DNA from 2 places in the Mangrovibacillus cuniculi genome. Region 2 is predicted to be linked to the other one. Evidence: a T-box and tRNA genes for the amino acid it is inferred to sense, from the RefSeq annotation. Region 2 holds a T-box; the other holds one or more tRNA genes.
What was found. A T-box is a leader RNA that pairs with one kind of tRNA and senses whether it is charged. The one in region 2 lies ahead of argS (arginine--tRNA ligase), so its partner is inferred to be a tRNA-Arg.

Region 1: it has a tRNA-Arg gene. The T-box ahead of argS (arginine--tRNA ligase) is inferred to sense a tRNA for this amino acid. The anticodon was not compared.

Annotation. Positions count from the first base shown of each region.
Region 1 is NZ_CP049742.1:1,759,500-1,763,777, forward strand. Features, by position in the region: gene tig (trigger factor) at 1-372, opposite strand, end outside; gene G8O30_RS08980 (tetratricopeptide repeat protein) at 517-1,470, opposite strand; tRNA gene G8O30_RS08985 (tRNA-Arg) at 1,593-1,666, opposite strand; gene G8O30_RS08990 (hypothetical protein) at 2,166-2,414, opposite strand; gene G8O30_RS08995 (hypothetical protein) at 3,147-3,383, opposite strand; gene G8O30_RS09000 (replication-relaxation family protein) at 3,407-4,069, opposite strand; gene G8O30_RS09005 (FtsK/SpoIIIE domain-containing protein) at 4,066-4,278, opposite strand, start outside.
Region 2 is NZ_CP049742.1:472,467-476,744, reverse strand. Features, by position in the region: gene G8O30_RS02385 (rhodanese-like domain-containing protein) at 1-320, opposite strand, end outside; T-box leader at 1,030-1,246, shown strand; gene argS (arginine--tRNA ligase) at 1,302-2,981, shown strand; gene G8O30_RS02375 (cupin domain-containing protein) at 3,046-3,405, shown strand; gene G8O30_RS02370 (O-methyltransferase) at 3,418-3,999, shown strand; gene G8O30_RS02365 (phosphotransferase) at 4,053-4,278, opposite strand, start outside.

The DNA of each region.
Region 1 (4,278 bases), 1.3 Mb from region 2:
TAAACCTTTGTATTCTCCAAGTTGAACTTCAGGCTTAACAGTAACTGTAGCTTTTACTACAAGCTCTTTACCTTTTTCCATTTGCTCAACGTCGATTTCTGGACGATCTACTGGCTCAATTCCAGCTTCGTCAATCGCATTAGCATATGCTTCAGGTAAGATGAAATCTAGCGCATCTTGGTATAAAGATTCTACACCAAAGCGTTTTTCGAATAATGGACGAGGCATTTTTCCTTTACGGAAACCTGGTACGTTTACTTGTTTAACAACTTTTTGGAACGCTTTGTCTAGGCCTTCGTTTACTTTTGTAGCTTCAACTGTAATTGTAAGAACGCCTTGGTTCCCTTCTTGTTTTTCCCATTTAACTGACATGTATTTCCCTCCAACAAATCATGTAATGCCAAAAAAGGCATCAACGTTTTTCTCTTCTTATACTAGTGAGAGATCAATCTCTCCAACACGTAAGTATACAACCACTATATTATAACATACGTTACTCTTGTTTCAACAAATCACTTACATGTTAGGGAAAGTTTTCTCTTCCAATTCATGTATGAAGGTTTGTTTTTCATCTTGGGGAGTTACGTTATTTCCTTCATATAAGCTATTAATGTAAGTTTCATATGCTGCAGCCCACTCGGAAACTGGTTCAAACATTTGATGTATTGGGTAAGTGACAAACAAGTGACGCTTGACCATTTCAAGAAGTTGTTCCAGTAAAACGGGATTGCTCTCTAAGTTAGAGCCCATAAGCAAAGACAGTAACTCTTCGGCTTGTTTTGTTTCAAATGGGTTTGCTAGTTGAGATGGTACGATTACTTTTTCTCTGTTAAATTTTCTGACAGTGCAATGTTCTTGAATTTCCTGTTCACGAAACAATTCAATAATCATGGATTGTACAAATGGATGCTGTTCTTTAGACTCTATCACTTTTTTCAATTCATTTACAAAAGGACGACAATTTTGTTTAGCTAATTGTGCAATCATCATCATTTGCTCATTTACCGGACTGTTTACAAAGGATATTTCACCATCAGAATCGCTTACCTCTTTTTCTCTCACAATTCTTTCCGACATAGACATCAGGGTTAAAAAGTGTTCTTCTTTTTCTTTTGGCAATACATTTTCTTCTTTTAACATTTTGATAACGTCGTAAACTTTATCATATTGATGCAGTTGAATTAAGGTTAACAAGTAGATGTTTAGAATGTCCGTGTATTCATCAAATCCTTCAGATAAGAATACCGAAGCAAGTTCGTTAGCTTGTTGATAATTCTTATTTTCGTAATAAGCCATTAATAGTAGCTGACCTGTACGCTCGTCTGTTTCATCTAGAGAGAAGGCTTGTTCTAATAAGGACACCGCTTCGTTATATAATCGTTGTTCCAGTCTTTCCATCCCTACTTCTACTAAGCGTTTTTTCGTCCCAGGGAACATGACGACATTTTCTTTTATTGGTTTACGTTTCATGTTATCCCGTCCTTTACTCTAAATAGGTACTAGATGTATGTATAGTAACTTTCTTATTAAAAAGGCCACCTTAGCAAAAGCTAAGGTGACTATAATGAATCTTGTCTAAGATTCGAATTTAACGTCCCAAGAGGGGTTCGAATCCCCGACTGACGGCTTAGAAGGCCGTTGCTCTACTCTGCTGAGCTACTGAGACATTTTGACACCTATTTAAAATCAATATATATCGGACTTATTTCGAACTAAGACGTTCTGATTTATACCCTACTATAATAAGTTAAGTATTTCAATTTAATTAGCCTTTCAGTTACTATACATTTACTATTGTTACAGAGATCATCACTTCTAAGGGTTTATATATTCTCCCCTCTTGATATAAAAGAAAAATTCTCTCATTACTCCCAACAAAAGAATTGTTACCTCAAAAAAAGCCGCTGTTTTAAGTCACTTATTCGATATAATTTGATGAAGTAACAATAAATTTGCTAGTATCGAATACAAAATCGTATTTTTCCAAACTGCTATAGACTAATTCTTTTAAATAAAAATTTCGGTAATTTATATTCTACTGAGGCAACTCTATCGATAACACAGAAGGCATTAAACAAGTTATTACTATACAAATAGCTCATAGTACGTTAGACGAAAGACAAAACGCCCTGAATGGTCAGAGCGTTTTGTCTTTCACCTATAGGTCAACAATCTCTCTCACATTTGCACTTATTTAAAATATACAGTGATAGTACTGATAAAATAAGCGCAAGAAATAATTCTGGTAGGATTACATATGTCAACATGAAATTTGATATTTTTTCAGTAGCTTCTGGTTGTCTTGCAATACCTTCTAGTCCAGCACCACCTGCCATACCAATTGCTAATCCTATCCCACCAATTCCGAGAAGTGCCAAAGCAGCACCTACCCAACATTTGAAGATTTGAATCATTCTTTCACCCCCGATCCTCTTTATAGAAATACTATATTCAGAGAACTGGTATCCGTATAGACTAACTAATAGTCTTTATGCATTAGTAGATGAAATTACTATTTAAATCCTACATAAACCTATTTTTATACTACGGAGTCTGCAAGAAGATTTTATGAAAGGTGGGAGGCGATTCACTTTAACTGTCAATTGAGTTGATGGAAAATTGTGACTAAGAATCTTACAATTGTTCTATTAAGATAAATTCAACGCAGTAGGTAGCTTGTGTGGGATTTTATGATAGACCAATCCATTATCTATTTCCTTGGCTCTAACAAAGTTTTCTGACAAAATTAAAAAAGAAAAGCACCGAAAACTTGAAGAGTTCAAGTTTTCGGTGCTTTTCTTTGAAGAATCTTGTCTTAATTCATAACATAACGTCCCAGGAGGACATCAATAATCAACCCTTAACCCTTGCTAAATGTAGCTTTTTAAATTTTTATGTGTAGTATTTGTGTAGCATTGCGTTTCGTGTATCGCAGTGCTATCACTTGTTGATTTCTATCTCGAGTATTTCTTCACCATTTTCAATACTGTAGTAATGATACGTCAATCTTCCTTCTAATACAACATTATCTCTTTATATTATATTGATGATTGTTTTTGACTTAACCATCTCTAATAGATGATCGATTTGTGTAAATTCTTTTTCATATAGAACACCTAGTTTATTTGGAGAAGTAAATAGTACTTTCATCGTTTAACTCCAATCATTTTTAAATGTAGATTAATCGCTCTTCTGTTCCAGTAAATAAAATCGCTATCTACTTCCCATTCTTTCACATCCCAGAACGTCTTAAACTTTCTATGACAGGTGGTTGATCCATCTTGATATTGCATCAGTGTCAAATCTCCGTCTTTTTCAACAATTTTTAAAAAGTATTTAACACCATCAAATTTAGCGTAGTCCATAAAATTAACAAGAAACAACTTGGCATCCTTTTTTGACCTAATCATCGGAGTACCTTGATATTACTTGAACTAATAATGATATTTTGACTTTCTTTAATGTCTACAGGCTTTCTAATCACGTCTGAGATAGTTCTAGCTTCAAAAAAATGTAGCAAATCACTTTTCACACCATATTTGTTCTCACACAGCAAGACAACAGATGGGAATATCGGTTTTTCTTTTGGTTGCCATGCCTCATCCTTCCATAGTTCACTTTCATAGAATGCTTCGTATCTCTCTAATTTCTCTTTAATAGTTTGTTCCGTCACTCGAGTTCTTTGTACTTCAATGAAGACTGGCGTTCCTCTCCAGATAGCAAATACATCTGGCTCCATGTAGTCGCCCTTATCACCGTACTTAGGCTCTACTAAGAATACTTTCGGCTTCTGAATGCGTACCATTTCTTTGTACACCGATACAATCTCTAAGAAGTGTGGAATCTTTGTGGAATCGGCTTTTATCTTACTATCAATAGGGAAGTATACATATGGAACGAAATCTCTACTACGCTTAATTTTCCCGTCTCGTACCAATCGTTTGAGGACACTGTTCGCACTTCGCACAGGATCTTTCAGTTCACCAAAATGAATGGCTGCTACATCATTTCTAGACATGCAACCCAACTTAATTAAGTCGTTGATGATAGCTTGATCTCTCGTTGTCATAAGATAATGTCCTCCTCATTAAGTAAGTTCTCTGGTAAAGTCTCTAATAGCTTTTTTTCTTTTACTTCTGCTCCTTTCTCGGTTGGGATGGTTTTAAATGGCACTAAAAGCTTTTTCGCCTTTTGGTACGATAACCAAGGCGACTGCAATTCAATGAGTTTTTCTAGGTTTAAAATCATTCGTCCTTTTTCCGATATCTTAATCATGTG
Region 2 (4,278 bases):
TCAAACCCCAACTTTTTTAATACCTTACTAGCATTCTGGCTTCTCATTCCACTTTGACAAATTACTACAACTTCTTTTTCTTTCACTAATTCCTTCTCTGCTTTTTGCTTCAGTTGATGCAAAGGAATATTCTTAAATTCTCTGAGATTAAAACCTCTATACTCACCAGATGTACGTACATCGATAAACTGCTTATTTTTATCTTTTAACTCATTTTTCAAATCCGCTACGGAAATCTGTCGCACGCCTTTAATCGGCATAAACTTCATAGACATTGCTGCAATAACTATCCCAATTAATACATAACCAATGTAATCCATAAGAATCACCATTACCCCCTAAGGTATATTTTAGAGTAAAAATTTTTACCCCCATAGGTATACATCATAGTGTAATTCCCTTGCATAGTCAAGCAGACAGACACTCCATACGATCCAAAGATGAAATAAATATTCTAGATTAAAATGATTAAATGAAACGCTCCTTGCCTAAAATGCAATTAAAGTCGAATTAAGGAGACGAGATGGATGAAGAACGTTAAGTATAACTTCCAAGTATTGCTCATTAGCATCGTCCTGTTTCTTATAGTCCTTCACATTGGCAAAACATTACTAGAGTCACTTACATGAGTAACACTTTATGATGTTAGCCTATTTTATAATTCACTTTGGCGGGGTTCGTGATCATGAAGATGTCACTGGACCCTTTGTTGTGTGTTTTTGGTCACTTTTGGTTGGCTTCTGCACACTTTCCCGCTGCTTCTGCTCACTTTTCCCCGCACTCTGCACACTTTCCGCTACTTCTGCTCACTTTTCTCCGCACTCTTCACACTTTCCGCTGCTTCTGCTCACTTTTCTTCGCACTCTGCACACTTTCCGCTGCTTCTGCTCACTTTTCTCCCCACTCTGCACACTTTCCCGCTTTTCCTCTAACTTCTATCCAACTTCTGCACACACCAATCACCAATTTAAAAAATAGTAAATAACTATTGAAATATTTCAAAAGTTCCCTATAATGATACTAATATCTGTAAAATCCATGATAAAGAGAGTAGTTAGTTGCGAATGTTTTAGCGAGCCAAGGTTGGTGGGAGCTTGGTGCAGAGCAATTGATGAAGCGCACTTTGGAGATGCTTTCCCGAACGGTAGTAGGGAACAGCCGGGGTCTGCCTCGTTAACAAATCGAGTGGTTTGCAAAAACAAGTAGAGTGGTACCACGGGACTAATCTAAGAATCCCGTCTCTTATTTTATAAGAGGCGGGGTTCTTTTTGTTTTTCTACACTAAAATTGGAGGGATAAAAATGCATATTGTTAATGAATTAGCACATGTTCTTTATCAAACGCTAGACGGAAAGCTTACGGAAGAAAAGATCCAACAAATGATTGAGAAACCAAAGTATGAGCACTTAGGTGATTACTCGTTTCCGTGTTTTGAATTAGCAAAAATCCTTCGAAAGTCTCCTAACGTAATCGCACCAGAAATCGCAAACGAGATGCAGTCACCAATTATCTCCCACACAGAAATAGTTGGTGGATACGTGAACATTTTCTTGCAGCAAGAGGTCATTGCAACATCTGTTTTAACTTCCATTTTACAAGAAAAAGAATCTTATGGAACTGGCAGCAGTGGGAACGACAAGGTTGTCACCATCGACCTATCCTCCCCCAACATTGCAAAGCCTTTCTCCATGGGGCACTTGCGTTCTACCGTTATCGGAAATTCACTTGCTCTACTAGCAGAAAAACAAGGATTTCAAGCAGTTCGCATTAACCATCTCGGAGATTGGGGCACGCAGTTTGGAAAACTAATTGTTGCTTATAAGAAATGGGGAAAAGAAGAAATCGTCAGAGAGAACCCGATACAGGAATTATTAAAGTTATATGTTCAATTTCATGAAGAAGCAGAGACTGCTCCGTCTTTAGAAGATGAGGCACGGGCTTGGTTTAAGAAACTGGAAAATGGAGACAAAGAAGCCCTCGAATTGTGGGAGTGGTTCCGTCATGAGTCTTGGCAAGAATTCCTTAAGATCTATGACATCCTTGGTATTAAGTTCGATTCGAATGATGGTGAAGCGTTTTACAACGACAAAATGGATCGAGTGGTGAAACTGCTGGAAGAGAAATCCTTGTTGAAAGAATCGGATGGTGCACAAGTAGTTGAACTAGAAGATTTACCACCTTGTTTAATTAAAAAGTCAGACGGAACAACTCTTTATGCCACTCGTGATTTGGCGGCTGCACTTTATCGTCAAGAAACATATGAGTTTGATCAATCACTGTATGTTGTTGGAAATGAGCAGTCATTACACTTTAAGCAAGTATACAAAGTGTTAGAGAAAATGGGTTACGATTGGCACAGTGGATTGAAGCATATTCCGTTTGGGATGATGTTGAAAGATGGAAAGAAAATGTCTACTCGTAAAGGGAAAGTTGTTCTACTGGAGTCTGTCTTGAAGGAAGCAATGGAACTCGCTCTTACCAATATAGAAGAGAAAAATCCTGGTTTAGTAAATAAAGAGGCAGTTGCTAAGCAAGTGGGAACTGGTGCTGTGATCTTCCATGATTTAAAAAATTATCGTTTGCATGACATTGAATTTTCATTAGAAGATATGTTGAAATTCGAAGGTGAAACGGGGCCTTATTTACAATACACGCATGCTCGTGCTTCGTCGTTGCTTCGTAAAGGGAATTTTGAACCTGAAGGAGATGCTTCTCATCATCTACCTGAAGCTTGGCAAGTAATTATACAGTTATATGCTTTTCCTGAAGTTGTTGCACGTGCCTGGTCTGAATATGATCCATCGCAAGTAGCCAAGTACTTAATGGAATTAGCTAGAGCGTTCAATAAGTTTTATGGTTCTGTTCGTATTTTGGATGATACTAAATGGATGCAAGCGAGAATTACCGTCGTGTTTGCGGTGACTGTTGTTTTGAAAGAAGGCTTGCGACTGTTGGGGATGACTGCTCCTTTGGAGATGTAAAAAAATTCAAGGGATTTTTACTTCATCGTCGAATAAATTCCATATACCATCCTAGGAGGTTATCATGATTATTTTTTCATTTGATCAAAGCGTTTCAAAGAGAATTACGAGATTTGATTCCAATTTTGCTATGAGTAGAGTGATTCAGACGACGAAACCTGCTCATGTGGGTTGTATGTATCTAGAGGAAAATGGTGTTATCGGTTGGCATCAAGCTGTAACACCTCAACTTCTTCTTATTTTACAAGGAGAAGGTTTGGTAAAGGGTGCTGATGAAGTGTATGCCAAAGTAAGCGCTGGAGATGCTGTATTTTGGGAGAAAGGCGAGTGGCACGAGACGAAAACGGAGGCTGGATTAACTGCGATTGTGATGGAGAGTGAGGAGTTGGATCCAGGGTTGTTTATGTCGGTTAGGACTGACTGAAGAGGAAATGTCATGACCACTATGTATCGTTACAATTCCTATCTACCAGAGATAGTTATGAACAGTAAAAAATTAGCAAAGAGCAAACACTTCTCTCATTCTTGCTCTGATGAAACGGGACGGCTATTATCCGTCTTAGTTGGGCAAATAAAACATGGGAAAATCCTCGAAATAGGCACAGGTTACGGAGTAGGCAGCTCGTGGATTGTTTCAGCACTTCTTCCTGGAGTATCCTTTTATTCAGTAGATCATGATAAGAAAAAGGTCGACTTAGTGAGAGAGACTTTACATCATTGTCAAGTTACCTTTCTAGTATCCGACTGGAAGGAACTAATCCACAAAGGCCCTTTCCAATTTATTTTTGCGGATGCAGCTGCAGCAAAATGTTTGGAAGCCGAATTATTACTTTGTGCATTAGATATCGGTGGTTTACTACTAATGGACGATTTTACACCACAGGAGCATTTTCCTGAAGAATGGCGTGACAAACCTGACGAAGTGAGAGAGTTTTGGTTAAATCATGAGGATGTCCGAGCGACAGAGATTTACTTATCTCCTACTTCTGCTGCATTGTTGGTTACTAGAATTAACTGATAGATGGAAGAGCTAAGTGTATCTTAGCTCCTCCATCTTCATCTACTATACTTCTAGAAAAACTCATACAATCCACCATCAAAGTAATCAAACTCTTCTGGAGTAACTCGATTTCTTGTATAGCCTTCATAGAAAGCACTCTTTAACTCATTGTCACCAGTAAAGTCCCTTATAGCTAAGGATTCATCATACCTTGGATCTCCAATCGTCATACCCGCAACATCAATAAATAATGCTACACGACCATTGATCACCATTACATTATCCGTTGTGCAGTCT